DNA from 3 places in the Blautia pseudococcoides genome. Region 2 is predicted to be linked to each of the others. Evidence: a T-box and tRNA genes for the amino acid it is inferred to sense, from the RefSeq annotation. Region 2 holds a T-box; the other regions hold tRNA genes.
The links. The T-box of region 2 lies ahead of A4V09_RS16130 (valine--tRNA ligase). A T-box ahead of a tRNA ligase gene usually reads a tRNA of that ligase, here a tRNA-Val.

Region 1 (10,347 bases), 640 kb from region 2:
GAATGCTTCGGTGTCAGAATTTGATGAGAATTTCGGATATGGAGTACGCAATGTGCATAAGAGGATTGAGCTGTTTTTTGGAAAAGGGTATGGGTTGTTTTATAAAATGAATGAAGAGGCAGGGGTTACGGTGGAGATCACACTTCCTGCGGGTACGCAGAAAAAAGAGGGGGAAGATCATGTATAGAGCTATTGTTGTAGATGATGAGAAAATGATACGCGATGGAATACGGGATACGATCCGGTGGGATCAGGTTGGTATAGAGGAGGTCTATACTGCGGCGAGTGGGAGGAAGGCACTGGATATTATAGCCGAAAAACGGCCTGAGATCATGATTACGGATATCAATATGAGAGGAATGACAGGGATAGAACTGATTGGGCAGGCAAGGGAATTTCTTCCTGAAATGAAGGTACTGGTGCTTACCGGATATGATGAATTTGAATATGCAAGAAAATGTCTCAGGCTGAAAGTGCAGGAATTTCTTTTAAAACCAGTAGACGAAAAGACTCTTGAACAGGAAATCTGTAAACTGACTGAACAGCTGGATGGTGAGAAGAGAAAACAGAAGGAACAGGTAGCAGTCCTGCGCACTGCCGGAAGCCGCCAGCAGGAAATTCTGGAGAACATAATGAGAGGGCTGATCTATGATCAAAATTCAAAAGAACTGGCACTTGCTGCAAGTGCGTACGGTATTGAACGTGGAAAGATCATGCAGTTAGTGATATTGATATGTGAAATACAGGTTGAGGAAAAGGATGGTATTGCAGAAGGGCTTTTAAATATGACGATCCGCAATATCTGTATGGGACTTCTGGATACGCATCAGGAAGGGATTACATTTTTTGACAGGCAGGACAGGGTTTTACTTCTGCTTTTCGGGGATAACAGTAATAATATAGAAGCGGTTGAAAAGACAGAGGAGATTGTCAATGTCCTGCGGGAGGAACTGGATATTCGAGTCAGGGCGGTTTTGGGCAGTGTTGTCACAGAGCCGGAGGAACTTTATATTTCTTACAATAATGCGGAATATCTTTTAGAGTCAGCACTGCCCTTTCAGCAGATCACACAAACGGTCAAAGCCAAAAACAGGCGGCAGCTTTTCGCGGATACTTTTACAGAGTTGAAAAACAGGATGCTTATAGAGTTGGGAAATGCAGAGGAGACAGCCCGGATCATGGATATCTTTGAGATCGCCTCGGATTCTTACAATGTAGCTGATTCAGTCGTGCGCAGATGTTGTTTTGAACTGGTATCTGCCCTGTATTTTGCTGTTGTCAGTAACGGCGGGGAAGAGAAGAAGGGGAATCTGGATGCATTTTCTTATATGATTCTCCGTAGTCAGAGAAAAGAAGTTTTTACTTATACAAAAGATTATATTGAGAAATTGTTTTATCAGGAGGAGGGCGGCCATCAGATTGTGAAAAGGGCCGAAACCTATATTAGAAACCATTTGGAGGAAGACCTGTCGGTGGGCGGTTTAGCGGCGCAGGTATATCTTTCCCCCAATTATTTTTCTAAATTGTTTAAAAAGTTTACAGGTAAAGGGTGTAATGAGTATATTGTTTTTTGCCGAATGGAAAAAGCCAAACAGCTTTTAGAGAGTACCAATTTAAAGGCCGGGGAAGTGGGTCAGGCTGTGGGATACCATGAGATCAATTACTTTTCCCTGGCATTTAAAAAACAGACTGGTTTGTCGCCCATAAAATACAGAGAAAAATTCAGAGAAGATTATAAGCGGTGACCGGCAGATTGCCTGTTATTCTATTAATTGTTATTTTTTGTATTTTTTTGAGAAAAAGGTATTGACAATTGACACAATTTAAGGTTATAATAGCAAAGCAGTCAAGCAGTAGCAGAGACTGCTAAATGAAATGGGATCTTAGCTCAGCTGGGAGAGCATCTGCCTTACAAGCAGAGGGTCATAGGTTCGAGCCCTATAGGTCCCATTCTTTTGCCAAAAGCAGAGGATATATACAGATGGCGAGATAGCTCAGCTGGCTAGAGCATACGGTTCATACCCGTAGTGTCGAGGGTTCAAGTCCCCCTCTCGCTACTTGCTGTACAAGCAGCAGACAATCAAATGAAATTTATGGGATCTTAGCTCAGCTGGGAGAGCATCTGCCTTACAAGCAGAGGGTCATAGGTTCGAGCCCTATAGGTCCCATTCTTTTGCAAAAAAGCAGAAGAAATACAGATGGCGAGATAGCTCAGCTGGCTAGAGCATACGGTTCATACCCGTAGTGTCGAGGGTTCAAGTCCCCCTCTCGCTACTATAGATAAGTACTTGTGGAATTTATTCCCCAAGTGCTTTTGAATTACAGACAACCACTTTTTATTGATGACTGTCTGTTTTTTGACTTGATTCTGTGCCTTAGAGGCCTCTTTTAATACCTGATTAGTTTTTCCATACTATCAGGTTCTTTTTATCACGAAAATCGGATTTCATCCCGTACCCAAAAAGCACTAAAATCTTTACGACATCTTGCACATTTGTTTTATGTAGAAACCGGAAAAATGACTGAGTATTCATAGTATTTAATATGCATTTTGAAAAGTATACGATGTTAATTTAGCTTTGCATCGAATGGGGCAGTATTTGACTGAACCATCCGTCTTATATCCACGGCAGCAAAGTGTTTACCTTTGTTATTCCCAGGTATGCCAGATTACGTCGTTTATTATTTTGTTAAGCCTGTTTTCGGATTCCTGAACCCCGGGATGGGGTTAATGCATATAGGATCAAGGTCTGTAATTGGCATAAATCCTGCCAGTTGCAGGCTTTTTTTCTTTTCAAAAACCTTTCCCCAAAAACCCCGGGGGCGGCTTGCGGGCCATTTTACCCTCTGCTATACTCCATTCATGACAGCCCGGAAGCGGGAATATATTCCGGGAAGGCAAAGGCTGAACACGAAACAGAAAAAGGAGCAGAACACATGAAGAGAAAGATTGCAGCAGTTCTCTGCTGTCTGGCAATGACTATGTCCTTGCTGGCCGGCTGCACAAGCGGCGGGGCTTCCGGTACGGATTCCGCCAAAGAGACAAAACAGGAGGGGAAGGAAGTATCCGCAGGGGCAGATGCTTCGGAGACGAAGGGGTCTGAAGCATCCGGAAAGTCTGAGGTCACCATCGGTTTTTCAAATGATACGGACAGCTGGGACCCCTGCACAGGGTTCGGTTATACAGGTTCACCGCTGTATTCCTCGCTGGTGAAAGTGAACGGGGATGACAAACTGGAGAATGACCTGGCTACAGAGTACAGTGTGAGTGAGGATGCGCTGACATGGACCTTTAAGATCCGGGATGATGTGGTGTTTTCCAACAAAGAGCCGCTGAAGGCATCGGACGTGGCCTTTACATTCAACACCACAAAAGAGAAGGCAACCTACATGGACCTGACCATGCTGGAAAACTGTACTGCAAAGGATGACACCACAGTGGAATTTCAGCTGAACAAGCCGTGTGTGACCTTTATCTATACGGCTGCCCAGATTGGTATTGTCCCTGAAAAATCCTACAGTGATAAATTCGGACTTTCGGCGGAGGAGACTGTGGGTTCCGGTCCCTATAAGCTGACACAGTGGGATAAAGGACAGCAGTTCATCATGGAAGCCAATGAAAATTACTATGGAGAACAGCCCGCCATCAAAAAGGCAGTGTTCCTGGTACAGGAGGAGGATGCCAGGTTTGTATCCGCCAAAGCAGGGGATGTGGATATTGCCCTGACCTCCGCCACCATAGCTGCCAATGAGATAGAAGGCATGCATGTACAGGAAGTGGAATCGGTAGACAACAGGGGGATCACCCTTCCCACCGTACCGGATGAAGGAAGGACAACAGAGGATGGCTACAAGATCGGAAATAATATCACCTCGGATGTGAATGTCAGAAAGGCGCTGTGTTACGGTATTGACCGGGAAAAAATCATTACGGAGGCTTTAAACGGATTCGCCAAACCTGCTTATACAGAGTGTGACGGCATGCCCTGGTGGAATGAGGAGACCGTCATTGAAACTGATGTGGACCTGGCAAAACAGCTTTTGGAGGAAGCCGGCTGGAAAGATGAGGACAACGACGGGATCCGGGAGAAAGACGGTACCAAGCTGGCCTTTAACCTGATGTATTTTGCAGGAGATTCCATGCGCCAGGCAGTTGCCATGTCAGTGGCAAACCAGGCAAAAGAAAACATGGGGTTTGACATCACCGTGGAGGGTGTCAGTGCGGATGATACCGTGAAAAGGATGTTCTCAGAGCCTATGATCATGGGATGGGGCTCCGACAGTCCTATGACCTCCTACATGCTGTATCACAGCAGCAATGCGGGTAAGACAGATTTCTACAATCCTGAGTTTTATACCAGCGAAAAGACGGACGAATATCTGGATAAAGCCATGAACTCTGTCTCCATAGAAGACTCCTATGCGTGGTGGCAGAAAGCCCAGTGGGACGGGGAGACAGGTACTTCCATGAGAGGAGAGGCTCCCTGGGCATTCTATGTCAATATGTCACATCTCTACTATGTGAAAGACGGACTGGACATAGGAAAACAGAGGATCCACGCACACGGCGCTGCATGGCCTCTGGTCGCAAATCTAGCAGAGTGGACCTGGAAGTAATAATATTTTGAAATACTGCTCCGGATGAAAAATCCTGAAAATACGGATTTTACATCCGGGGCTGTTCGTGCTTTATATGGAAATTCAATTACAAGAGAAAATCGAATGGAGAGACAGGATGAAAAATAAGTATTATCTGAAAATCACCGGGAAATATCTGCTCCGCATGGTAACACTTCTCATAGCAGTCAGCATCATAAGCTTTCTTCTGGTAAATATGTCCCCGGTGGACCCGGTGCAGCAGTATGTGGGAGCAGTGCCTAATGTGAGCATGGAACAGAGAGCAAAAATAGCGGAATACTGGGGCCTTAATGACCCGCCGGTGGAGCGCTTTTTTACATGGGCAAAGTCAGTCCTGCATGGTGACTTCGGCGTGTCATTGATCTACAGAAGGCCTGTGCTGGATATCATAAAAGAGAAATTTGTCACTTCCCTGGCGCTCATGGCGGCGGCATGGCTGTTTTCCGGGATCATAGGATTTACCGTGGGCTGTGTCATGGGCGCGTTTCACGGAAAAGGGCCGGATAAAGTCCTGAAAAAGCTCTGTCTGATCATGTGTTCCATTCCTACCTTCTGGATCGGAATTGTTTTCCTCATGCTATTTTCCGTGAAGCTGGGATGGTTTCCCATGGGAATGAGTGTGCCCAAAGGTGTCCCCACAGACCAGGTGACTGTCTTACAGAGAATCCATCACCTGATCCTGCCGGCCCTCACATTGAGCTTCCTCTCTTTTGCCAATGTGGCACTCCACACCAGGGAAAAGCTGGTGGATGTGCTGGAGAGTGAGTACGTCATGTTTGCCAGAGCCAGAGGGGAATCCGGATGGAGTATCTTAAAACGGCATGGGCTGCGCAATATTATGCTGCCTGCTGTGACCATGCAGTTCGGCTCTTTTTCTGAGCTGTTCGGAGGTTCTGTGCTGGCGGAAAATGTATTTTCCTATCCGGGTCTGGGAGCTGCGGCTTCAGCGGCAGGCATGGGGTCTGATGTGCCCCTGCTTTTGGGGATCACCCTGTTCTCGGCACTCTTTGTCTTTGTGGGAAATATGCTGGCAAATATTATTTATGGGGTCGTGGACCCGCAGATAAGGGAGGGATACAAAAATGAGTGATATGACTGCAGCAGCATCCAAGGCCCAGGGCAGGAAAATTGTGGTGAACCGGAGATCCAAGACCATTATTTTTGCAGCCCTGATTTTTATGGTGATCCTGGGCGTGTATCTGTCGGGAGCCTTTTTAAGTGATGACCTGATCCGGGCGGATTTTACAAAGAAAGCACTGAAACCATCCCTTGCCCATCCTTTCGGCACAGACCTTTTGGGGAGAGATATGCTGGTGCGCACCATCAAAGGTCTCTCTGTGAGTATTTCCGTGGGTATGACCGCTTCCTGTGTCAGTGCAGTGATCGCCTTGTTTGTGGGCGTGGCAGCGGCAACGGGGCGCTCCTGGCTGGATCATTTTATCAACTGGCTCATTGACCTGGTCATGGGGATCCCACATACAGTCCTGCTGATCCTCATCTCTTTTGCCTGCGGAAAAGGTCTGAAAGGCGTACTGATCGGTGTGGCGGTCACCCACTGGACAGGGCTTGCCCGTATTATCAGGAGTGAGGTGCTCCAGATACGCTCCCAGCAGTACATAGGTGTGTCAAAACGGCTGGGGCATTCCAGCTGGTGGATCACAGTGCATCACATACTGCCCCATATGGTGCCGCAGTTTATCATTGGCCTGATCCTTCTGTTTCCCCACGCTATCATGCATGAGTCAGGACTTACCTTTTTGGGGTTTGGGCTGTCACCGGAGCAGCCGGCTATAGGGATCATACTGTCGGAATCCATGAAATACCTGTCATCCGGAATGTGGTGGCTGGCCTTTTTTCCGGGGCTTATGCTTGTGATCATTGTGCTGCTGTTTGACCGGCTGGGGGAAAATATGAAGAAGATCCTGGATCCGTACAGCGCACAGGAATAGACCCGGGGTATGAGGAGATTAAAGTGTTATACAGCTTACAGGAATAGAGGCGTGGTATGAAGAGATTAAAGTATTATACAGCTTACAGGAATAGAGGCATGGTATGAAGAAATGAGAGCATTATGCAGCGTACAAGAATAGGAGTGTATCATGAAAGAGGAATATATAGAAAAGAAGCCCATTCTGGAAGTGGAGGATTTGTCTGTGACCTTCCACATGTACGACAAAGGGCTGGAACAATCTGATTTAAAAGTAATATCCAATCTGAGCCTGAATGTAAAACCGGGGGAGATCGTGGCAATTGCAGGCTCCAGTGGTTCCGGCAAAAGTCTTTTAGCCCATGCAGTCATGGGAATCCTGCCGGAGAATGCAAAGATCACAGGAAAGATCACATATAAAGGCCGGATATTGGACCAGAAGAAAAAGGAAACCCTCAGGGGAACAGAGATTGCCCTGGTGCCGCAGTCTATAGCCTATCTTGACCCGCTTATGAAAGTGGGAAAGCAGGTAACAGGAAGGGACAGTAAAAAAGAAAAGGAGAAATCCCAGAAAGAGATTTTCAAGAGATTTCATCTGGACGAAAAGATAGAGAGATGCTATCCTTTTCAGTTGTCAGGAGGTATGGCGAGGAGGGTACTGGTGTCTACGGCTGTTATCAGCAATGCATCCCTGATCATTGCGGACGAACCCACACCGGGCCTGGATCTGGAGATGGCGCTGGAGGCGCTGAAAATATTCCGTGAGCTGGCGGATGAGGGGAAAGCAGTGGTGCTCATCACCCATGACATTGACCTGGCCTTCCATATTGCGGACAGGATCGCTGTATTTTATGCGGGCACTACGGTGGAGATGGCAAAAGCGGAGGATTTCCAAAAAGGCATGGAGGAGCTGCGCCATCCCTATTCCAAGGCACTGTGGCAGGCGCTTCCCCAGAATGGTTTCAAGCCGATTCCGGGTTTTCAGCCCTATGCCAAATATCTGCCGAAGGGATGTCTTTTCTCTCCCAGATGTCCCCATAAAACAAAAGAATGTGAAAATGATATTCCCATGCGCAAAATCCGGGAAGGATATGTGAGGTGTATACATGCGACTTGAAGCAAAGAACTTAGGATTCCGCTATGGAAACGGGCCGTGGATACTGAGAGATGTGAACTTTTCCATGGAGGAAGGGGAGCGCGTCGGCCTGGTGGGACCGAGCGGTTATGGCAAAAGCACCCTGGTAAAGCTGCTGGCAGGGTATCTGGCACCCTGTGAGGGGGAGGTCCTGCTGGATAAAAAGCCTATGGTAAAGAAAGGGGTCTGCCCGGTGCAGCTGATCTACCAGCATCCGGAGAAGGCCATCAATCCCCGCTGGAGGATGAAAAAGGTTCTGGAGGAATCAGGCATGTACCGGGAGGAGGTGCTGGATGCCCTTGGGATCGAGAAGGAATGGCTGGAACGCTATCCGCGGGAGCTCTCCGGCGGAGAACTGCAGCGCTTCTGTGTGGCCCGATCCCTGTTTGAGGGTACGCATTTTCTGCTGGCCGATGAGATGAGCACCATGCTGGATGTGATCACCCAGGCACAGATCTGGAATCTGATGCTCGGTGAGGTGGAAAAGAGAAACATAGGCCTGCTGACGGTCACACACAATATGGCTCTTGCAGAACAGGTGTGTACCAGGACCGTAAACCTGGCCTTGGTCAATCATATAAAACGTGCGGAGGAAAGCGGGTGTAAAGATGGATGTGAATATGGTACTGTTTGATGACTTTGAGGGAATGGATGTATTTGGGCCGGCAGAGATACTGGGAAAACTGCAGAAATATTACCACATCCGCTATCTCTCCGTATCCGGAGATGTGATAAACAGCGTCCAGGGAGCCAAAATATGGACGGATTTTCTGATACCCGGGGAGATAGAAGGAGTTCTTCTGATCCCAGGAGGCAAAGGGGCACGGCGTCTGCTCTGGCAGGATGAGCGGACCCTGAATCTGGTAAAAAGGGCGGCAGAGAACGCGGATACCTGTCTGATGGTAGGCAGCGGCTCGGCGGTCCTGGCACAGACAGGACTTCTGTACAGGAGGAAGCTGGCCGACTGTCCTCTTGACAAAAATTGGAACAGGATGTTTACAGCGGGCATCGAGAGGATTGAGGGAGCCAGGGTCGTTGCGGATGGAAAGTATTATTCCTGCAGCAGCACGGCATCAGGCCTGGATATGACTTTGTGGATGGTGGCCGACCAGATCGATATTGATGTGGCCCAAGAAGCAGCCCGGCAGACAGGATATCCCTGGGACTCATGTGGCGGTGAGGAGATCTATTGCTGATCAAGGGCAGCAGGAGTGAGAAAGGAACTGTGCGATGAGAGAAGAAGAAAAATATACAGAGGCAAAGTATGATAAAAGCATGGTCAACCGTCTTGCCAGGGCCACCGGACATCTGAGGTCCATACGTGGTATGGTGGAGGAAGGGCGCGACTGCAGTGAAGTCCTGATCCAGCTTGCCGCTGTGTGGTCCGCCGTCAATGGTGCGGGGAAGGAAGTGCTGAAGCAGTATGTAGATGAGTGCATTGAGGAGGCATTGGAAAAGGGAGATACAGAGAGCCTGAAACGCCTGAACAAGGCACTGGATTCTTTCCTGAAATAAAGAACCCCGGGATGGGGTCAGCCATGCAAGGAAAAGGCCATCTTTGGCAGGTTAAAAAAGGAAAAAACTTTTTTTGATTTTTATCCCTGGGGGCGGCTTGCGGGATGGAGGCCGGTGTTATATGATTATATCACGGTTGATCTTCCTCCAAAAGTTGACCGGAAAAATTACAGTATTAGCTTTCGCGCTGTTCCCTCCGCTTATAAACAGCACGTGAAGCCTGATTTGAATTCACAGACACTCCAAGTTCAAAAAGCCGTATCCTACGCCGGGATGCGGCTTTTTGTGTGTATCGCAAAGAAGATTACTGCACAAGGAGCTATACATTATACAACTGTGAACAGCGGTGGGGAAATACCATATGAACCATTTGAAGGACTGTTAAATTCTGAAAATGAGACGAAAATGAAAATATCCTTTTTTATAGAATGCAATGAACTATTGCCTGCATACCTGACGGAGACATTTTTAAACACCCTCTTGTATTATACATGGAGAAATGTTAATATTTTAGTAAGATAAAATGCTGAACAGAGTTCTTGAATACGGAACAATAAGACCTGCATGAATGATTAGGAGGGAAAACCACTATGAGTGAAGAGAAAGAGATCAAGGTAAAAAGTCTGCAGAAGGCCCTGGAGATTCTGGGATGTTTCGTGGAAAAACAACCTCTGGGTGTGACAGAGATCAGTGAGAAGATGGGATTATACAAAAGTAACGTGCATAATATTTTAATGACCTTCAAAGCCATGGACTATCTGGAGCAGGACCCGGAGACGGGTAAGTTTTCTCTGGGGACCGCTGTTTTCACCTTAAGCCGTGCATTGAAGGAAAGTCTTACCATTACCAAGGTGGTGCTACCTTACATGCATCAGATCGCAAAGGAAGCGGGAGAACTGATCTATCTGGCCATTCCCCACGAGGATGAGGTGGTCTATCTGGAAGCCGTATATCCGGAAGGCCAGATGCTTCCAGGAAGGTCTGTAACGGGAGAGCGTTCCAAAATGTATTGTACAAGTGTAGGCAAAGTGATCCTCTCCCAGATGCCGGATGAGGAAGTGGAAGAGATATTGAGCCGTGAGAAGATACCATACACGGATTATACCATAACAGACAAGGAAAAGCTGTGGGA
Region 2 (10,347 bases):
GAGATGAATCTCTGACGGATATTAACTTTAAGGCCGGGAAGGGACAGACCATAGGTATCATAGGAGGCACCGGCTCCGGAAAATCTTCCCTGGTGCATTTGATCCCCAGGTTTTATGATGTCACGGCAGGAGAAGTCCGGGTGAACGGAGTGGATGTGAGAAATTATCCCATCCACGAGCTCCGCCAGAAGGTGGGCATGGTCCTGCAGAAGGCATCGCTGTTTAAAGGAACCATACGGGAGAACCTTCTATGGGGAAACCGGGGGGCGTCTGATGAGGAGCTGTGGCGTGTACTGGAAATATCCCAGGCAAAGGAGTTTGTGGAGAAAAAGGAGGACGGCCTGGACACAGAGGTGGTGCAGGGAGGAAAAAACCTTTCCGGAGGACAAAAACAGCGCCTTACCATTGCCAGGGCTTTAGTGAAAAACCCGGAGATCCTGATCCTGGACGACAGTGCGTCAGCCCTTGACTTTGCCACAGATGCCAGACTGCGCCGGGCTATAGGGAACCTGAAGGACAAGATGACGGTATTTATTGTATCCCAGAGAGCCTCCTCTGTCATGTACTCAGATTTGATCCTGGTGATGGAGGACGGTCATCTGGCAGGGGCGGGCAGCCACGGGGAGCTTTTGAAGACCTGCACCGTGTACAGGGAAATTTATGAATCACAGTTTGAGCGCAGAGAGGAGGAGGCATAAGATGGACAGGAAAAAATCAGCACAGAGGGAAACACTCCGGAAGGTACTCAAATATGTGCGGCATTATTGGCCGTTTTTGATCCTGTCTATTGGGGCGGCGGCAGTGACGGTGGTCCTGACTCTGTATGTGCCCATCCTGACAGGTGAGGCCATTGATTATATTGTAGAAAAGGGAAAGGTTGATTTTGTCTATGTGCTGCACACACTGCAGAAAATCGGCATTGTGATCCTGTTTACAGCCCTGGCCCAGTGGATCATGAATGTGAGCAACAATAAGATCGCCTACCACACGGTTCAGGATGTGCGGAACCAGGCATTTCGGAAAATACAGATACTTCCGCTGAAATACATGGATGACCATTCCTACGGCGAGGTGGTAAGCCGTGTGATCGCAGATGTGGACCAGTTCTCAGACGGGCTGCTGATGGGATTCACCCAGCTTTTCACAGGGGTGATCACCATTCTGGGGACTCTGCTTTTTATGCTCACCAGAGATGTGGGGATCACGCTGGTGGTGGTGCTGATCACACCGCTCTCCCTCTTTGTGGCAAACTTTATTGCCAAGAGGACATTTACCATGTTCAGGCAGCAGTCAGAGGCCCGCGGGGAGCAGACTGCCCTTGTGGAGGAAATGATCGGAGGCCAGAAAGTGGTCCAGGCATTTAATTATGAGGAGGAAGCCCTGGAGCATTTTGACGAGATCAACAAACGGCTGGCAGACTGTTCCCTGAAAGCTATCTTCTTCTCCTCCCTGACAAATCCCTGTACCCGTTTTGTCAACAGTCTTGTGTATGCAGGGGTTGGTTTGGTGGGGGCGCTGTCTGTCATAAGCGGCGGCATAACAGTGGGACAGCTCTCTTGTTTCCTGAGTTATGCCAACCAGTACACCAAGCCCTTTAATGAGATTTCAGGTGTGGTGACAGAGCTTCAGAATGCGCTGGCCTGTGCTTCCCGTATCTTCGCGCTCATAGAGGAAACGCCTCAGATACCGGAGCCGGAGGATGTAAAGACTCTGGAACATACAGACGGAAAAGTGGATCTGGAGCATGTATACTTCTCCTATTCACCGGAGGCAAAACTGGTGCAGGATTTCAATCTGCATGTGCAGCCCGGACAGAGAGTAGCCATCGTAGGCCCCACAGGCTGCGGGAAAACCACGATCATAAACCTGCTCATGCGTTTTTACGATGTGGACAGGGGCAGTATCCGGGTCAGCAGCCGGGATATCCGCAGTGTTACCAGAAAAAGCCTGCGGGGTGCCTATGGGATGGTGCTGCAGGATACCTGGCTCCGAACAGGTACAATCCGGGATAATATTATTATGGGAAAACCGGATGCCTCGGAGGAGGAGATCAAGGCGGCGGCCAGGGCTTCCCATGCACACAGTTTTATCAAGCGCCTGCCAAAGGGATATGATACGGTGATCACAGAGGACGGCGGCCTGTCCCAGGGACAGAAACAACTTCTGTGTATCACCAGGGTTATGCTCTGCCTTCCGCCTATGCTGATCTTGGATGAGGCCACATCTTCCATTGATACCAGGACCGAGATGCATATTCAGGAGGCATTTGCAAAAATGATGCAGGGCAGGACCAGTTTTATTGTGGCTCACCGCCTGTCCACCATACGGGAGGCGGATGTGATCCTTGTAATGGATAACGGAAACATTGTGGAGCAGGGGGATCATAAGTCACTGCTTGAAAAAAACGGATTTTACGCCAAATTGTACAACAGCCAGTTTTTGTCCGGACAGGATACGGCTGCGGTTACAGAATAAAAGAAACGGGCCGGGAGAAATCGTAACATTCTCCCGGCCCGATATGTATATACGCTGCCTCTCACAGTTACAGGCAAAAATCCATGCATGATCGCCTTTTGTAATGGGATTTTTGCTTGACCGCGGAACACTTTCTTACGGTCAGCGCAGTGAATGCGCAGACCTAATGAATCCTTACGCTTTTCTTTCAGTTTGCTGCCGATTCGCGGAATACAAGGGTGTATTCTTTATCACTGTCCTGGGTCACAGGGACCAGCAGTTCCTGGATCAGGCGCCGGGCCTGTTCATTTGCCGTTGTCAGCAGATCGCTGTCAGCGGCATTTTTCTCCGCGTCTTCCTTGGCTGCCTGCAGGGCAGTTACGGTATCCTCTTTGTTCTGGGGATTGAACAGTGCTATTTTTTCATCGTAAAACTCCAGGCTGTCCGGGTCAATATTGATGTCCTGGATCACGGCTTCCGGAAGGGTCACGGTGATGGTTTCGCCGGATACGTCCACCTGGGCTTTGGAAAGGTCAATGCCTGCCTTGATATGGGCATCGTAGATCATGGTAAAGCCTTTCTGGGTGATAAAACGGATCTCACCGGCCTCGTAACGGATCAATCCTCTGTATTCCAATCGGGCGGTAGCCAGGTCACTTGCCTGGGTTAAACGGGCAGTGATAGCGGAGACGGAGATGTCTGCCTTTTGATATTTGCGCCCCTCCCAGTATCTTCCCAGAAATACGCCGAAAATGACCAGGATCAGGACGCAGACTACGCCGATCATCTTTGCTATTTTATTTTTCATTTATACCTCCGTGTTTTAGAATGGTAACGGTCCGGTACCTTTACAGTATGCTGTATGCTTAGGTTTTGTACAGTAGCATCCTTTGCGCAGCATCTTTTGGAGAAGGTATTCCCGGACGGGAATCCGCGGACAGTGGCCAGCAGTTACCATTGCGGGCTTCTTTCTACATTATACGTCTTTTTCCGACATTTGAAAAGAAAAACATGTTTTTAATATAATACTATTGACAAAAGTATATTATATAGCATATAGTATTAAATATAAAATAGTATTGTAGAAAATATAATATTATATAAATCCTAAGTGTCCCGGAGTTCTATTATTTCATGCCGGGAGGCAGCCGCGGCAGTACAGGCGGCATATACGGAGAAAAGGAAGTGAGAATATGGTTTTTAATACAGGCGCCGCGCTGCTGGACGCAATTGTACTGGCGGTGGTCTCCAAGGAGGCAGACGGCACATATGGGTATAAGATCACCCAGGATGTCCGGCAGGTTTTGGAGGTATCCGAATCCACACTGTATCCGGTACTCAGAAGGCTTCAGAAGGATGAATGCCTGGAGACCTACGATCAGGAGTACGGGGGCAGGAACCGAAGATATTATAAGCTGACAGAGAGAGGTATGGCACAGCTGAATCTTTATAAGACAGAGTGGAAAAACTATTCCACAAAGATTTCCAGATTGTTCGAGGGAGGGATACCAAAATGAAACGAAAGGAATTTTTAGCGCAGCTGGAACGGCTGCTTTGGGATATTCCGGTGCAGGAGAGAGAGGAGGCACTGGATTTCTACAACAGTTACTTTGACGATGCAGGGGAAGAAAATGAATCCTCTGTTATACAGGAATTGGGAAGTCCGGGCAAGGTGGCTGCCATCATCAAGGCAGACCTGGGTGAGAACCGGAAGGACTACGGAGAATACACAGAGACCGGATACAGCGACGGGATATTTGATGACAGGAATATGCCGGAGCGGGCAGGTGCGGATAAGAAAGAGCAAAGTACCGGCAGCGGGGAACAGACACAGCGGGATGGCAGTGCATATGATGGCCGGAGAAGTTATGGCAGCCAGAATGGATCCAGCGGTCAGGAAAGCACGGAAGGGAGCAGCAGCCAGGACGGTACAGGACAGTATGGAAGCGGCGGTAAGGGATATGACGGCCCTTACAGCAGAAGCGGTTACGGTACAGGGAAAACCCATAGGAACAGAAGCGGAATCATGTGGGGCATCATTATTGTATTTGTAATGTTCGCTGTTCCGGTAGTGGGCGGGATCGGCCTTGGTATCCTCGGTATACCTTTTGGCCTGCTGGCAGGTGTGGCCGGTATTATCGCAGCAGTTATGTTCAGCGGGGTAGCTCTGCTGGGCAGCGGCATTGCCATGGTGGTTTACGCACTGATCCATATGCTGGGAAATCCGGCGGCAGCACTGGCTATTTCCGGAGCGGGAATCATCATGTCCGCTGTTGGTATCCTGCTGGTCATGGTATTTATATTGTTTTTAGCAAAAGTGGTGCCTGCAGTGTTCCGCTGGGTTGTTGATTTGATTCAGAGAATCGTTCATAGAGGAATGAGGGGAGGTGACCGTTCATGAAGAAATTTACAAAATTTTGTTTGATCACAGCATTGGTTCTGGTAATTGTAGGCGGTGCCCTGTTTTTAGCTGGGATCATCATGGGCGCTACCTGGGGCGGTGTGTCTGCGGCTGTGGAAAACAGTATGGACTGGGAGCCTTTTAGAAACTGGGTACGTCATGACAATGATTATGAGTTTTCAGAGTCTGTAGATGACATAAAGGAAACATTGAACGGGAAAGCGGTTAAGGAATATGAATTTGACGCAGACCAGGTCTTGGATTTGGATGTGGAGACAAAATACACATATGTTTCTGTAGTGCGTTCCTCCGCCAGCGATAAAATTCGTGTCAAGGTTTATTCCAATAAAGATAAGGTAGTGTTTGATGAGGATGACGGTCAGCTCTCCATAGAAAGGTCCTACAGAAAGCGCTCTATTGAAAAATACCCTATTGAGATAGAGATTCCAAAGAACAAGAAATTTGTTGACGCGGAATTCCAAATCGGGGCTGGAATACTGGAAGTGCAGGACCTGGAGGCAGAGAATCTGACCATGTATGTAGGCGCAGGAACTGTGGAGACCAGTGGAAGCATCAGGGCAAATGAGGCGGAACTGGGTGTAGGCATGGGTACCATGGATATTCATTTTATAGAATTTACTACAGGGTATGTGAACTGCGGAATGGGAACCGTAACCGCAACGCTGGCCGGAAAACGTCAGGATTACGGCACGGATATAGACTGCGGATTAGGCGCTGTAAATGTGGGAAGTGAGTCCCACAGCGGTATCAGCTCATTGAGGACAGGTGACAGCAATGCACCAAAATATATGGAGATAGAATGCGGAATGGGCACTGTGGATATATTATTTGAGAATGGAGATTGAACAGTTACAGCGGGGATTGATACCGTTGATCAGTAACAGGAATTGTAAATCAGAAAAATTGTTTCAGATGAAAGGAGAATCATTATGTCTGATAAGAGATTGTATAGGTCATCTACAAATTATATGCTGGCAGGTGTGTGCGGAGGGATTGCGGAATACTTCAATATCGACCCAACACTGGTGAGGCTTGCATGGGTGATACTTTCCTGCTTTGGGATGGTATGGACTGGAATTGTGGCGTATATTATTGCCGCAATTATCATTCCGAAATAGGGAAGGAGATGAGCGGCAAGAATCGTGTATTATTGCCGCAATTATCATTCCGAAATAGGGAAGGGAGATGAGCGGCAAGAATCGTGTATTATTGACGCAATAAGGATCTCAAAGATTGTTAATAGGGAAGACCGCGGCTGCAGTGGGGGACACTGGGCCGCGGTCTTTGGTGTGATGTGTGCTTATGAATGTGTGTGTGTTTAGTAAGTGAATAGCTGGGTCCAATAATTGGTACCGGAGGCGTTCTGGTGGTAGCCTACACCGATCTTGGTAAAGTTTTTATTGAGAATGTTGGCTCTGTGGCCTTCACTGTTCATCCAGCCGTTCATAACCTGCTCCGGGGTTTTCTGGCCCCATGCAATGTTTTCTCCGGAACCGCGGTAGGTGACACCCTGCTGGGTCAGTGCGGTGCTGAAGGAACTTCCGTCAGGACGTGTGTGGGAGAAGGATTTCTCAATCTCTTTAGCTCTGACCTGGGCGGCAGCCTGGATGGATGTGTCGGCTGTCACTGGTGAGAGGCCGGCTTTGGCGCGTTCCTGATTTACAAGGTTTACTACCTGCTTTACAAAATCAGCGTTCTCTGTGTCATTGTCCGGAACACTGGGATTTCCCGGCTGGTTGTTGTCCGGGGTGTCCGGATTTTCCGGGAGACTGCCGTCCGGAGTGCCCGGATTTTCAGGCTGGTTGTCATCCGGAGTGTCCGGGTTCTCAGGCTGGTTGTCATCCGGAGTGTCCGGGTTTTCAGGCTGGTTATCATCCGGAGTGTCCGGGTTCTCAGGCTGGTTATCATCCGGAGTGTCCGGGTTTTCAGGCTGGTTGTCATCCGGAGTGTCCGGGTTCTCAGGCTGGTTATCATCCGGAGTGTCCGGGTTCTCAGGCTGGTTGTCGTCCGGAGTGTCCGGGTTCTCAGGCTGGTTGTCGCCCGGGGTGTCTGGGTTTCCGGGCTGTCCTATGCCTGGGAGTTCCGGGCAGAGAGATTCCAGCCAGCCGGGAATGGAGCAGTCAATGCCCATACTCTCCAGCTTCTGTTTTAATTCATCCAGATTGGAAATGTTTCCGGCTACAATAATACCTTTGCCCTGCAGATTCTGTTTTACATCCTCAATGGAAGCAGCCTGTACACGAGCGGGAGCCATTCCCATGGCGCTCACCACAGCCAGTGCCAGAAATCCCGGTAATATTTTGTGTTTCATAAAGACCTCCTTATTTGTTACGAAAATGTTATGTAGTTGTTACAAAGTGAATAATAACACGATTGGGACAGGAAAGAAACAGGGAACAACTGGAATTGGAGTACAGCAGAATATTTTTGATATATGTTTAAAAAGAAAAGAACAGGTCATACTTGAAAGAGACTTTAATTATTTATGAAGGAGTGTGACTTTTCATGAGCAAGAAAAACAATGAGAAGATTGACTTAAATAAGATTCCCCGGGAGGAAATGCTGAAATATGAAATAGCAGAGGAACTGGGACTGCTTGACCAGGTTTTGGAATCAGGATGGAAAAGCTTATCAGCCAAGGAGACAGGGCGAATCGGCGGGATCATGACAAGAAGAAAACGGGAAAGCAAGAAGGCAGAGAATACATCCGCAAACAGATAAAAGGTCTTGACTGAACCTGTGGAGAATGGTAACATAAATGTGTATAATTCCATAAAACGATCAAGTGCATCCGCACTGGCCGCACAGTGCTGGTGAAAAGGGAATCAGGTGCAAGTCCTGAGCGATGCGGTCACTGTAAATGGAGAGCAATGCCAAAGTGCCATTGCATGAAAGTGTGAGAAGGCGGCTGAGCGATGAACCATAAGCCAGGAAACCTGCTTGAGAGCAGTAGGGTGAGAACTTCCGTGCAAAGTTTAGAACCTGAATCTCTATAAGAGATTCTTATTATGGAATGCCGAAAGGCCGAAACCTGAATTTATAGAATTATGCAGCAGATTAAACGGCAGGGATCCCTCTGATCCTTATGCCTCGTGTATCCGCACCCTTTTATTATAGAAGGAACCCGTAACAACCCGGCAGGTCTGTGCATTCCTTACGCTGATCTTCAGAAGAAATTCAGCAGCCGGACAAACATCCCATATCCAAAGGGATACTACTGAATGGTTACGGAACGGGGAGAGGATCAGAGGGGTAATATCCCTTGCAAAGTGAGTAATAAGTCCGCAGAAACGGGCTTATTTTTGTGTTTTCACAATTTATTCACTTGACAAACCAGGATAATGTGATTATGATGGGACGTATGAAAAGGTGATGAGAAAGAGGAGTACATCCTGGATTCTGACAGAGAGAACGATCCACCGGCTGCAAGGTCGTTTCAGGGGAATGGATGGAAGGTAGCTTTTGAACCGGAGGGCTGAACTGTGTGGTTTGTAAAGGATGAATCAGGAGTAGGCCTTCACGCGTAGTCTGCGTTAACGGACATGAGTGAGAAAAAAAGGTGGTACCGCGGAATATTTCGCCCTTTACAGTGCAGTCTGTAAAGGGCGTTTTTTAATTAAGGAGGAGATTATGAGCAAGGAGCTTGCCAAGACTTATGACCCCAAGGGTCTGGAAGACAGAATTTATCAGAAGTGGCTGGACAACAAATATTTCCATGCCCAAGTGAACAGAGACAAAAAACCATTTACCATTGTGATGCCCCCGCCCAATGTAACAGGCCAGCTTCATATGGGACATGCGCTGGATGAGACTATGCAGGATATCCTGATCCGCTTCAAGAGAATGCAGGGCTACGAAGCACTGTGGCAGCCGGGCACAGACCATGCAGCCATAGCAACAGAAGTCAAGGTTATTGAAAAGCTGAAATCACAGGGCATTGATAAAAATGAGATTGGCAGAGAAGAATTTCTGAAGCACGCCTGGAAGTGGAAAGAGGAATACGGCGGAAAGATCATTAACCAGTTAAAGAAACTGGGCGCATCTGCTGACTGGGACAGAGAACGTTTTACCATGGATGAGGGATGTTCCGAGGCAGTGCAGGAAGTTTTCATTAAATTATACGAAAAAGGATATATCTACAAAGGTTCCCGCATTATCAACTGGTGTCCGGTATGCCAGACGTCCATCTCAGATGCAGAGGTAGAACATGAGGACCAGGACGGATTTTTCTGGCATATTAATTACCCTATCGTGGGAGAGGAAGGCCGTTTTGTAGAGATCGCAACCACGCGCCCCGAGACCCTTCTGGGAGATACGGCTGTTGCAGTCAATCCTGAAGATGACAGATACAAAGACCTGATTGGGAAAATGCTGAAGCTGCCTCTGACAGACAGGGAAATCCCGGTTGTGGCAGACGAATATGTTGATAAAGAATTCGGTACCGGGTGCGTAAAGATCACACCGGCCCACGACCCCAATGACTTTGAAGTGGGAAAACGCCACAGCCTGCCGGAGATCACCGTCATGAACGATGATGCCACCATCAATGAGCTGGGAGGCAAATATGCGGGTATGGACCGCTATGAGGCCAGAAAGGCTATGGTCAAAGACCTGGAGGAACAGGGACTTCTGGTGAAAGTAGTGCCACATGCCCACAGCGTCGGCACCCATGACCGCTGTCACACCACCGTGGAGCCAATGATCAAGCCCCAGTGGTTTGTAAGGATGAAAGAGATGGGGGAGGCTGCCATTCAGACTTTGGAAGACAAAAGCCTGCAGTTTGTTCCGGACCGTTTTGATAAGATCTATATGCACTGGCTGGAGAATATCCGTGATTGGTGTATTTCCCGCCAGCTCTGGTGGGGCCACAGGATTCCCGCCTATTACTGCGACAAATGCGGGGAGGTAGCGGTTGCCAGGGAGATGCCAAAGGTTTGCCCGAAATGCGGCTGTGATCATCTGACCCAGGATGAGGACACCCTGGATACCTGGTTTTCCTCCGCGCTCTGGCCTTTCTCCACATTGGGATGGCCAGAGAAAACAGAGGAGATGGAATATTTCTATCCCACAGATGTGCTGGTAACAGGATATGACATTATTTTCTTCTGGGTTATCCGTATGGTATTCTCAGGATTGGAGCAGACTGGCAGGACACCCTTCCACCATGTGTTGATTCACGGTCTGGTTCGTGATTCCCAGGGCCGTAAGATGAGCAAATCCCTGGGGAATGGAATTGACCCTCTGGAAGTCATCGACAAATACGGTGCGGATGCACTGCGTCTTACCCTCATGACAGGAAACGCGCCTGGAAATGATATGCGTTTCTACTGGGAGAGAGTGGAGGCAAGCCGCAACTTTGCCAACAAAGTATGGAATGCATCCCGTTTCATTATGATGAACCTGGAAAAAGCGGAGGTTCCGGCAGAGATTGATATAAGCACCCTGACAAGTGCAGATAAGTGGATCCTCTC
Region 3 (10,347 bases), 790 kb from region 2:
AGTTCACCAAATTTACACACTTCCTCCTCAATTTCATCACAGAATCAAAACATTTTCACCACAATTATCCGATATTCTATAGACATAAACAAAGAGGCAGCAACATACAAACACAAACAAATAATAATAAACGTAAAATTGAGGTAAACGTAAAATTGAGGAGGAATTCATTATGTCAAACTACTATGATTTTAATTCAGATAACAACAATAACAACGAGCAGTCCCACTATCCGATTCTTTCAGACGGCCCTACAGGATCACCGGAATCTGATAAAAAGCCATCCAAACGCAGCAGAAACAAGAAGAAAAACCTTGCAAAACGCATTGGTACCCTGACTCTGAGTGCTGTTCTTTTCGGGTCCGTGGCAGCCGGTTCTTTCCAGGCGGTCAATCATATTTACACCGCAAATGCGCCAGCAGCTTCCTCCGGTGCCTCAGGAGACAGCGGTGATAGTTCAAAATCCAGCCTTCTGAAAACAACAGCAGTTTCCAGCGGTTCCGGTACGATCACGGGAAGCCTGGATGTGTCCCATATCGCAGCATCGGCTATGCCCTCCATTGTTGCCATAACGAACAAATCCGTACAGGAAGTCCGGAATTATTTCAGCCAGTTCGGATACGGCGGATATCCACAGACGCAGGAGACAGAAAGCCAGGGTTCTGGTATTATCATCGGAAAAAATGATACGGAACTTTTAGTTGTGACAAACAATCACGTTGTGGAAAACGCAGATACCCTTTCCGTATGTTTCATTGACAACAATGTACTGGAAGCAAAAGTAAAAGGTACGGACCCAGAGAACGATTTAGCTGTTATCGCAGTACCGCTTGACAGTATTTCCGATGAAACCATGTCAGCGATCGCAGTGGCTAACATCGGTGATTCTGATTCCCTGAAGGTAGGGGAGCAGGTTGTAGCCATTGGTAATGCACTGGGCTACGGACAGTCCGTCACAACAGGTATCGCAAGCGCTGTAAACCGTACACTTTCCGGTTCCTCTTCCCAGACGGGTGCCAGCACAGATGACTCCGGTTCTGCTACTTATATTCAGACAGATGCTGCCATCAACCCCGGAAACAGCGGCGGTGCCCTTCTCAATATGAACGGGGAGGTCGTTGGCATCAACTCCGCAAAACTGGCCTCCACAGAAGTAGAAGGCATGGGATATGCCATCCCCATGTCAAGGGCCTCTGACATTATCGAAACACTTATGAACAAAACCACCCGTGAAAAAGTTTCTGAAGGGGAACAGGGCAGTCTGGGAATCAAAGGTGCTGATGTTACAAGTGAAGCAGAAGAAATCTATGGCCTTCCAAAAGGTGTGTACATCTCAGAAGTCGTTTCCGGCAGTGCAGCCGAAAAAGCAGGCATCTCTTCCGGAAGTGTCCTGACAAAATTTGATGGTACATCTATCACAGACATCAGCCAGCTACAGAGTCTGCTCCAGTATTATAAGGCCGGCGAAACCGTGGATGTGGCACTGCAGGTTCCGGGCCAAAACAACAGCTATGAGGAGAAAACGGTCTCTGTCACACTGGGAGACAGCACAGATTCCGGAAACACACAGGAAGAAAATGCTCCTTCTCCGGCAATGAATAATTTCAGGTAACCGTTAGGGACTTACAGCTCAAAAGATATTTCATACACGAAAAACCGACTCACAGCATAGAAAATGGCAGGCCGCGGAATTCATTGAACCGCGGCCTGCCTGTATCCAAATATTTAGAAATTCGACACATAAATGTATGCGTCTTCCAATGTCACTTTCGCCGGACTGCACGGCACTTCCGGCTTCACCGGACTGATCACCCGGATGGTCATGCCATCCTCCAGGATCTGTTTGGAGGAGACATGATATTTCTGTTCCAGCAGACGCACCTGCTGCTCCTCTTCTGTTTTACATATCCAGGCATGCCCATCTGCCAGTTTCAGCAGCTCACTCACAGAACCGCTGTAAAGCATTTTCCCTTTTTTCAGCACAGACAACTGGCTGCAGGCTGCCGCCAGATCCTCCACCACATGAGTGGAGAATAATACGGTCCGCCCCACAGCAAATTCCACCAGAAGATTCCGGATACGGATCCTCTCCTCCGGGTCCAGCCCCGTTGTGGGTTCATCCACAATAAGAAACTCCGGTTCATTTAAAAGTGCCTGAACCAAACCCACTCTCCGTTTCATCCCCCCGGATAATTGTTTCATTTTCTTTTTCTGATGTTCCTCCAGGCTTGTTTTTTCCAGGTAATAGTCGATCCGCTTCCTGCATTCCCCCTCTGCGATACCGGACATTGCCCCGAGATATTCCAGGCACTCCCGGACCGTCAGATTGGGATACAGAGAAAGTTCCTGTGGAAGATATCCTATTTTCTTCTGAATGGAAGGATAATTTCTCTCCCTGTATAGCAAATCATTCATCCTCACTTCCCCGGAATCCGGCCCAAGCAGTGTGGCAAGCACCCGCATCAGTGTGGTCTTGCCAGCACCATTTTCCCCAAGAAGCCCATAAACTCCGGATGGAATTGTAAAAGAAATATCATCCAGGGCCTTTACCCCTTTTTGAAACGCAACCGTTACATTTTCTATCTGAATTGACATATACTCACCTATACCCTTTCTTTCTTCTTTCTAACTGTGTGTCTGCCAAAATCACCAACTGCCCAGATGCAGACTGCTCCAATGACCAGTGCTGCTGCTTTTCCACTGAGCCAGCTCATATCTCCCGCCTCCATGGTACTGCCTCCGAAGGCAAAGATCTGAAGAAAAGCCGGCAGTTTTACCGCGTTGCTGGATATGAGGAAAAACCAGAGGACAGCCGAGGCCCCCACTGAACCCCAAAGGCTGCCTGTGACTTTTGTAAAAAATACAGGGACAGCCTCAAACATAACAATACTCGCCGCTGTTGCCGCCATTGCGGTTAAAAACCGGTTGGGTTCCTTTCCTGCTATATATGGATGCTGTACAAGATAAAACATACCATACCCCGCCGCTGCCACCCAGATCAAAAATACAAACTGTACAGCAAAACGCCGCATGATCGTTCTCCTTTGTATTTTTCCCGGTTTGATAGCCAGGATCTCCCAGGCACCTCCGGGGATCTCCTGATAACAGGTATCTGCACACAGGACAAGTGTCAGCAGGGCAATATAGGTATCAATCGTAGGCCCAATCTCATCTACAGCAGAAATCCCCCTGACAAGCGCCAAAATGAAGATAAAGAAAAAGGCACAGATCATTTTGTAAGGCGGCAGACATATTTTAATCTCTTTCATCTATACCCTCCTTTTCTTCCAAATCTTTATACACCCCCAAATAACTCCGGCTGCCGCAAAAAGAAGCATGGTCTGGTTCATAACAGCCAGCGGCGGCGGGGAAGTGTCCAAAAGCAGCCCCGGAAAACGCACGATAATAGCCAGCGGTCTTCCGTAATACCCGTACTTTCCATCCGGTCCAATACTCCCCATATTTGAATAAACTATGTAAAGGATCAAAAGCGGTGTGGCCGGAAGCGGGTTTTTAAATATAAATGCCGTCAGGGCATATACGCAGATGACCATCAGCAGATTTGGCAGAATATACACAAATGCCGCTCCGAATACATCCCACACAGCTACCGGAAATCCCTGGTTTTTTCCATTCTGCAGACATAAGAAAGTGAAAAAGGAAGTGATGAGAGCAAGAGGCAGCAAAAGTGCCAAAAAACCTCCCGTGATTTTCCCTAACACATACTGCCACGCCAAAACAGGTTTCGTATGGAGAAGTTCATAAGTGTTTTTTCTTGTATCCTGCAGAAATAAAAATGCCATTAACACAGCGGAAAAAAACACGAAGAACAGTCCTGCAAAATCTGCGAATTTCCTGGCAAAATATTCGGAATAGCGCATCTGTCCGAATTTTTCTTCCATGTACGCGTTAACTTCCTCTGCGCTCCCCTGTCTAAGCTCTGCCTCCTGAAAGTAATAATCCATGTTGGTGTAGCTGTAATGGTCAATCAGATAATCCATAATTTCGTCTTGCTTGTATTTCTCTTTCAGAAACATTTCTGTTATCGCATCGGTTTCTTCCTTGCTGACATCCAGAGATTCCCTGAGTTCTCTGCAGATATCCGGCAAGGCCAGCTCAATCTGCTCCTCCTCTGTTGCCGGCAGATATCCGTCCATAATATCTGCATCTGCTATATTTTTCAGCCTGGCAGACGCAACCTGCGCATCATTTTCCCAGTAATGCAGCTTCAGATACGGCTGCAGGATCTGAAAAAGTCCAAAAACGATCAGCAGAATTCCCACATAGTAGATCGGATTTTTCAAAAACCCTTTCAGCTCTTTTTTGATTATAACCTTCATAATGCATTCCTCCTTGTTATGCTTTGATCATAAACTATAAATAACAACAAAAAGACAACAAAAAGGCCGGAATTTCTTCCGGCACTGCATACTTTCTGTCTCTATTCTATTCTCTGCACATGAAACCCCGCCTTTACATAGGCACCCCCTATATGGGCACTGCCTAAAAGCAGCTTACCTCCATGCTTTTCGCAGTATAATTTGCTCAAATACATGCCAAGTCCAAAATGTTTCAAATCATCTGCCAGGTTATCATGATAGAAAGGTTTTGTGATTTCGTCCTCCTCCCCGTGAAATCCCTCTCCGTCATCCCCAAGGCATATAAAAAGCTTATCCTCAGAAACTTCCAAAGAAATAAGGATCATATACCTGGCATACCGCACTGCATTTCCCAGAAGATTTTCAAAAACCTCACAGATGACAGAATAATCCCCCAGAAAGCTTTCCGGTATATCCTCTGATTTTATCACGGCCCGGCACTCTTCCCTGTCTGCCAGAATCTTTGCCGTATTTTCCATATACCGAAGCAGTACAGCCGTTTCTATTTTCTCATAATGGATCTCTCTTTCTTCAATCCCTGACAGCCGCCGCATCTGCTCTACAAAAGCATTCATCCGGTCAATCTGCTGCATACCGGACTGCAGTATCTCTTTTGTATCCTGCTCACTTAACTGTTCGCCCGGCAGAAACTCCATAAGGGTCTCCTGATATCCCCGGAGCACGGCAAGAGGGGAACGGATATCATGTGCAATGACAGCCTTCAGAGTCCGCTCCTGCTCCACCATGTTCCAGAGCTTCTTGTTATTTACCTGGAGCTGGGAACGCATCCGGTCAAACTCACGGCAGAGCTGTCCCATCTCGTCCTTTTTCCTGTAATGCACAGGGAAATCCAAACGGTTTTCCTGTATCTTCCTGGAACCCTCTGTGAGAATTTCAAGAGGTTCTTTGACCTTATCCCTGTAAAAACAGAAAACCGCGATAATGCTTCCCGTCATGGGAAGAAACAGCATGGTCCAGGTTTCAACCGCATCGCAGATCTGTGATATCATGTAGTCCCGGTAAAGCATATGGTTTTTGTCAGGTCTTTCCACTTCAGCAATATATCCGTACCCCACTTCATGACCCGACAGTATATCACTGTCAGTGTATTGGCCCCATATGTGTTTCTGCGTCTGTTCCGCCGTCAGGATAATGCCTGAGGAGATAAAAAACGTGAGTATCAGTGCAGCAGCCACATAGAGTATGATTGTTTTCCTGAGCGAAAGATTTTTTATTTTTTCCATCGGTACCCACTTCCCCATACGGTTTCAATATACTCTGTCCCGGTATATTCCCCCATTTTTCTGCGGATCCTTCTGATCAATTCCGTGATCACCCGGCTGTCACCCTCCGCATCATAGCCGCATACTTTTTCGTAAATTCTTTCTTTGTCAAATACCTGTCCGGGATTCCCGGATAAAAATTCTACGATATCATATTCCAGCTTTGTCAGTTCCAGTTCCCTGTCCCCAAACATTGCCTTCCTGGCACTGTAGTCCAGCAGCAGGCCCTCCCTGTATTTTAAACGGGTCTTGTGCCGGTTCCTCTCCTCCCGCTTTATATGCGCCGAGATCCTTGCCTCCAGTTCTTTCAGGCTGAACGGTTTGAGTATATAATCATCCCCCCCTGCCAGAAGGCCGTTTACCTTGTCCTGCTCCTCTACCCTGGCAGTTAGAAACAGGATCGGACAGGAGACCAATTCCCGTATTTTCACACACAGCTCCATGCCGTCCATGCGGGGCATATTGATATCCAGCAGGATCAAATCCGGGACATCCTCAATTTTCTCCAACGCCTCCATACCATCCTCTGCCAGCAGAATGCGGTATCTTCTCAAACGGAAATAATTCTCCAGCATTTTAAGAAGGGCTTTATCATCATCAACAAACAGTAATTTATACATATGTCCCAGCTATCCAGTCAGATTTCATAAAAATCCGCTGCTACTTCCGATTTTTACAAAAATGCTGCTGCATCCTTTCTTATATAAATCTTTAACTGGGATTATACTACAAAAATTTGTGATATACAAATTAATCTTACCTGAAATTCTCTTGCATTTTGAAAACAAAGTGCTATAATATTTTATATGGAAGCATAGCTCAGCCGGGATGAGCGTTCGCCTCACACGCGAAAGGTCAGGAGTTCGAGCCTCCTTGCTTCCATTTCTTTTTGGGGATATAGCTCAGCTGGGAGAGCGATACGTTCGCAACGTATAGGTCACGGGTTCAAATCCCGCTATCTCCATAATTTCTTTTTCACATCCCATAAAATAGCAGGATTTTTTCTGCTTTTCATAAAAACTTTACTCTTTTCACACAAATATCACCAACCCTTCACATTTTTTCCAAGAAATGGTCATAATTACCATATATACTCTTATTATAAAAAGAGTAAAGGAGGCTTAACACATGATAGGAACTTTAATGAATAACGGCCGTACCTGTGTTCTCAAAGAGAATGGCGGCAGCAAGAAGATACCCGTTCATCCGGAACAATATGTGTATGTGCAGGTCTCTAATGCGTGGATACCTGCCATACTGAAATATTCCGGTGAACGGCAGAACTGGTATTTTGAATACCTGCCCAAGCTGCCGGTGAACGGCTGCAGGGTTATGACTAAGTAAACAAAGGTTACGCTAAGATAAACCGGGGGCTGTCGGTTAATACCGATTTTTAAGTCCTTTACCCCAAAATAGGAATATCCCGTAGGATCAGGTACCTTTCAGCACTTGATCCCCACGGGATATTCCTATTTTTACTAATGCTGCTTATTTTCTGTTACCCTAAGTCAAAAGCTGAGGTATAAAGCTGGCAGATTTTTCATTCTCCGGCGTGCATCCAACTTTGCCCAGTACCTGCCCTCTCCCCCAGACCTGTCCGCAGTCTGGGGCCAGAAAGCCGCAGATAATGAACTTCTTGAAATTGACAAGCATTATGATATTGTCTATAATACTTTTATTACACATGTAAGATTTATGGAGGGATTTATCATGGCTGCCTTACCGCAAATATCTGAAGCCGAATTCGAAGTTATGAAAATCGTATGGCAATATGCGCCGGTCAATACCAATGAGATAACCGAAAAATTATTACAAACTACAGCCTGGAGTCCAAAGACAATACAGACTCTGATCAAACGTCTCGTAACCAAAGGAGTCCTATCCTACGAAAAACAGGGCAGGATATTTGTTTATACGCCGTTAGTACAGGAGAGCAAATACATCAATCAGGAAAGCGACTCCTTTTTGGATCGTTACTATGATGGAGACATTACCAGTATGCTGTCTTCCTATCTTGAAAACGGTAAACTGTCCGAAACAGAAATAAACGCGCTTCGCTCCCTCCTTTCCAAACGTCCAAAGAAAGGGGGCGGTTCGCATGGCTGATTTTATGATATACTTTTTGATCTGTAATATTTTTATCAGCGGTATCATCGGGCTTCTCTTAACCGTCAAGCAAATCTTCAAAAGCAACCTGTCCAGCCTCATTGTACAATTCCCCTCTGCCCGATGCCGGAACGATTATGAGCGTTTTCGCTACTTTGATACAGCTTCATGCATTGGCTGTGGTTTATGCGCCAGAACATGTGCCGCACTGTGAAGCGCGTTTACAGGATATTGTAAAAAAATAAAACCTTTTTCTTCCTTTCCGGGTTATATATAATGGAAGACAGGAAGGGGGGAGTCTATGGATGACAGAAAAATGATCAAAGAAATACAAAACGGCAGAAAAGAATACCTGAATCTGCTGGCGGAAAAATATTACGACGACATTTACCGCTTCTGCTGTTACCAGACCGGCAACCCCGATCTTTCCTATGATTTGGCGCAGGAAACTTTTCTTCGTTTCATCCGCTATGTGGACAACTACCGTTATAAAAACCTGAAAGGCTATCTTCTTACCATAGCCAGAAATGTCTGTTTTGACTATTTCACCGGGGAAGCAGTCTCCCACCGTCATCTTACCTTTACACCTCTGGAAAAATCCGCCCCGGAAAATCCGGCCATCCGTTGGGCTGACAGCTCCGGGATACAGGACGATCTGCTGGGGGCTGTTATCCGGGAAGAACGTTCCAGACAGTTGGTGCAGGCGCTTATGAAACTGCCGGATATCCAGAGGGAAGTTATTGTCCTTCACAGTCTCTACGGCCTGAAGCACAGAGAGATCGCGCAGATTACCGGCACCAGTACATCCACGGTGAAATCCCGGATGAAGCAGGGCATGGACAAATTGAAGCGCACATTAAGGAAGGAGGATTTTTATGGCTGACATGAAAATACCCGTACCACGCATCCCCGTAAACCGGGAAAAAAAAGAAGCTTCCCTGAAAACCGTCCGTGCTGAGATAGACGCGTTAAATCTGAAAAGACAGATTTCCATGCCAAAGCTGCTGCTGGACCAAATACATTATATATCTTTGGAATACTGGATCATACAGTCTTTCTTTTTGATCGCTGCGGTTGTCCTGCTGACCTGTTTTGGTTCTTTGATAAAGGGCAGCGAAAACATTCTGCCGCCTGTCTGCGCCCTTTCCTCCGGTCTGGGTCTGGCGGCTGTGCTGGAACTGGCTAAAAGCCGTTCCTGCCGTATGGCAGAATTGGAACAGAGCTGCTGCTTTAACCTGGGACAGATCTGGGCGGTAAAACTGTTTTTTTCAGCGGGTGTAAACTTATGTATTCTGACTCTGCTGCTTTTCGGTATTCGGGATCAGACAGAATACAGCATTTTTGCCCTCTGTCTGTATCTGCTTGTTCCATTTATTTTTTCCCATGTTTGCTATTTTTTCCTGTTGTCAACAAGAAGGCTCTCCTCCCAGAAAATGATCCTGAGCGGAACCCTTTTGCTTGTCTTCCTGTTTTCCCTGTTTCCCGCAGCCTTTCCAAAAGCGTACCAGAGCCTCTATCTGCCCCTATGGGCCATGGCACTGGCAGCCGGAATTGTGATTCTGGCCATAGAGCTGCACAGGCTGTTTTACAGTTTAACCACAGGAGGTAAAGAATTTTGCTGGAATTAAAAGCACAAAATGTCACAAAACATTATAAAGAAAAGACAGCCGCAGACCATATCTCTTTCACACTGAAAAACGGTGTATACGGGCTTCTCGGGGAAAACGGCGCAGGTAAGACTACACTACTGCGCATCCTCTGCGGTATTCTCATGCCCGATAAAGGGGCGGTAACACTGGACGGCATTTCCATCCATAAAATGGGGGCATCCTACCGCACCCTGCTGGGATATCTGCCCCAGGATTTTGGTTATTACCCCGACTTCACAGTGAAACGCTACTTACTCTATCTGGCATCCCTAAAAGCACTTCCCAGAGAACGAGCACTGACCCGATATAGGGAAATGCTGAAGCTTACAGGGCTCCAGGAGGAGGAAAAGCGGAAAATCAAGCATCTCTCAGGAGGCATGATACGAAGGCTGGGGATTGCCCAGGCGCTGCTCAATGACCCGAAGATCCTGCTGCTGGATGAACCCACGGCAGGCCTTGACCCAAAGGAACGCATCCGTTTCCGAAATATCATCAGCTCTCTGGGACATGACAGGCTGGTGCTCCTCTCCACTCATATAGTGTCGGATGTGGCAAATGCTGCTGACAGGATACTGATCATGCGCAGGGGGAAGATCATAGAAGATCAGACACCGGACGCTCTGCTCCAGACGGCCTCCGGACATGTATGGGAAGTTACAGCCTCCCCCCAGGAGGCAGAAGCCATTCAGGAACAATTCCCTGTGTGCAATGTGAGGACAGAAGGAGAAAACCTGCGGCTGCGCATTCTCTCCCGTACTTGTCCCTCTCCCCATGCCAGCCAAGTACAGCCTGACCTGGAAGACGCTTATCTCTATGTCACAGAAAACAGGGAGGTGTGCTGATATGCTGTTCCGAAATGAATTGTACAAAATCTGTTCCAGGAAAATACTTATAGCCGGAGCACTGCTGGGCTTTTTATTCATGGCCGCC

Region 1: it has a tRNA-Val gene. The T-box ahead of A4V09_RS16130 (valine--tRNA ligase) is inferred to sense a tRNA for this amino acid. The anticodon was not compared.
Region 3: it has a tRNA-Val gene. The T-box ahead of A4V09_RS16130 (valine--tRNA ligase) is inferred to sense a tRNA for this amino acid. The anticodon was not compared.

Annotation. Positions count from the first base shown of each region.
Region 1 covers NZ_CP015405.2:2,736,763-2,747,109, reverse strand. The annotation lists gene A4V09_RS13100 (sensor histidine kinase) at 1-187, shown strand, start outside; gene A4V09_RS13095 (response regulator) at 180-1,745, shown strand; tRNA gene A4V09_RS13090 (tRNA-Val) at 1,878-1,950, shown strand; tRNA gene A4V09_RS13085 (tRNA-Met) at 1,984-2,057, shown strand; tRNA gene A4V09_RS13080 (tRNA-Val) at 2,096-2,168, shown strand; tRNA gene A4V09_RS13075 (tRNA-Met) at 2,201-2,274, shown strand; gene A4V09_RS13065 (ABC transporter substrate-binding protein) at 2,938-4,617, shown strand; gene A4V09_RS13060 (ABC transporter permease) at 4,736-5,728, shown strand; gene A4V09_RS13055 (ABC transporter permease) at 5,721-6,587, shown strand; gene A4V09_RS13050 (ABC transporter ATP-binding protein) at 6,738-7,682, shown strand; gene A4V09_RS13045 (ABC transporter ATP-binding protein) at 7,672-8,334, shown strand; gene A4V09_RS13040 (DJ-1/PfpI family protein) at 8,309-8,896, shown strand; gene A4V09_RS13035 (metal-sensing transcriptional repressor) at 8,931-9,215, shown strand; gene A4V09_RS13030 (hypothetical protein) at 9,330-9,737, shown strand; gene A4V09_RS13025 (IclR family transcriptional regulator) at 9,806-10,347, shown strand, end outside.
Region 2 covers NZ_CP015405.2:3,380,791-3,391,137, reverse strand. The annotation lists gene A4V09_RS16175 (ABC transporter ATP-binding protein) at 1-698, shown strand, start outside; gene A4V09_RS16170 (ABC transporter ATP-binding protein) at 700-2,475, shown strand; gene A4V09_RS16165 (DUF4230 domain-containing protein) at 2,663-3,262, opposite strand; gene A4V09_RS16160 (PadR family transcriptional regulator) at 3,648-3,971, shown strand; gene A4V09_RS16155 (DUF1700 domain-containing protein) at 3,968-4,855, shown strand; gene A4V09_RS16150 (DUF4097 family beta strand repeat-containing protein) at 4,852-5,721, shown strand; gene A4V09_RS16145 (PspC domain-containing protein) at 5,806-5,994, shown strand; gene A4V09_RS16140 (CAP domain-containing protein) at 6,195-7,187, opposite strand; gene A4V09_RS16135 (alpha/beta-type small acid-soluble spore protein) at 7,382-7,597, shown strand; cobalamin riboswitch at 7,643-7,834, shown strand; T-box leader at 8,240-8,464, shown strand; gene A4V09_RS16130 (valine--tRNA ligase) at 8,507-10,347, shown strand, end outside.
Region 3 covers NZ_CP015405.2:2,592,614-2,602,960, forward strand. The annotation lists gene A4V09_RS12340 (S1C family serine protease) at 173-1,612, shown strand; gene A4V09_RS12345 (ABC transporter ATP-binding protein) at 1,726-2,595, opposite strand; gene A4V09_RS12350 (hypothetical protein) at 2,604-3,269, opposite strand; gene A4V09_RS12355 (ABC transporter permease) at 3,270-4,340, opposite strand; gene A4V09_RS12360 (HAMP domain-containing sensor histidine kinase) at 4,442-5,623, opposite strand; gene A4V09_RS12365 (response regulator transcription factor) at 5,611-6,282, opposite strand; tRNA gene A4V09_RS12370 (tRNA-Val) at 6,471-6,544, shown strand; tRNA gene A4V09_RS12375 (tRNA-Ala) at 6,554-6,626, shown strand; gene A4V09_RS12380 (hypothetical protein) at 6,791-7,006, shown strand; gene A4V09_RS12390 (BlaI/MecI/CopY family transcriptional regulator) at 7,373-7,768, shown strand; gene A4V09_RS26810 (4Fe-4S binding protein) at 7,773-7,982, shown strand; gene A4V09_RS12400 (RNA polymerase sigma factor) at 8,070-8,651, shown strand; gene A4V09_RS12405 (hypothetical protein) at 8,644-9,396, shown strand; gene A4V09_RS12410 (ABC transporter ATP-binding protein) at 9,384-10,259, shown strand; gene A4V09_RS12415 (hypothetical protein) at 10,261-10,347, shown strand, end outside.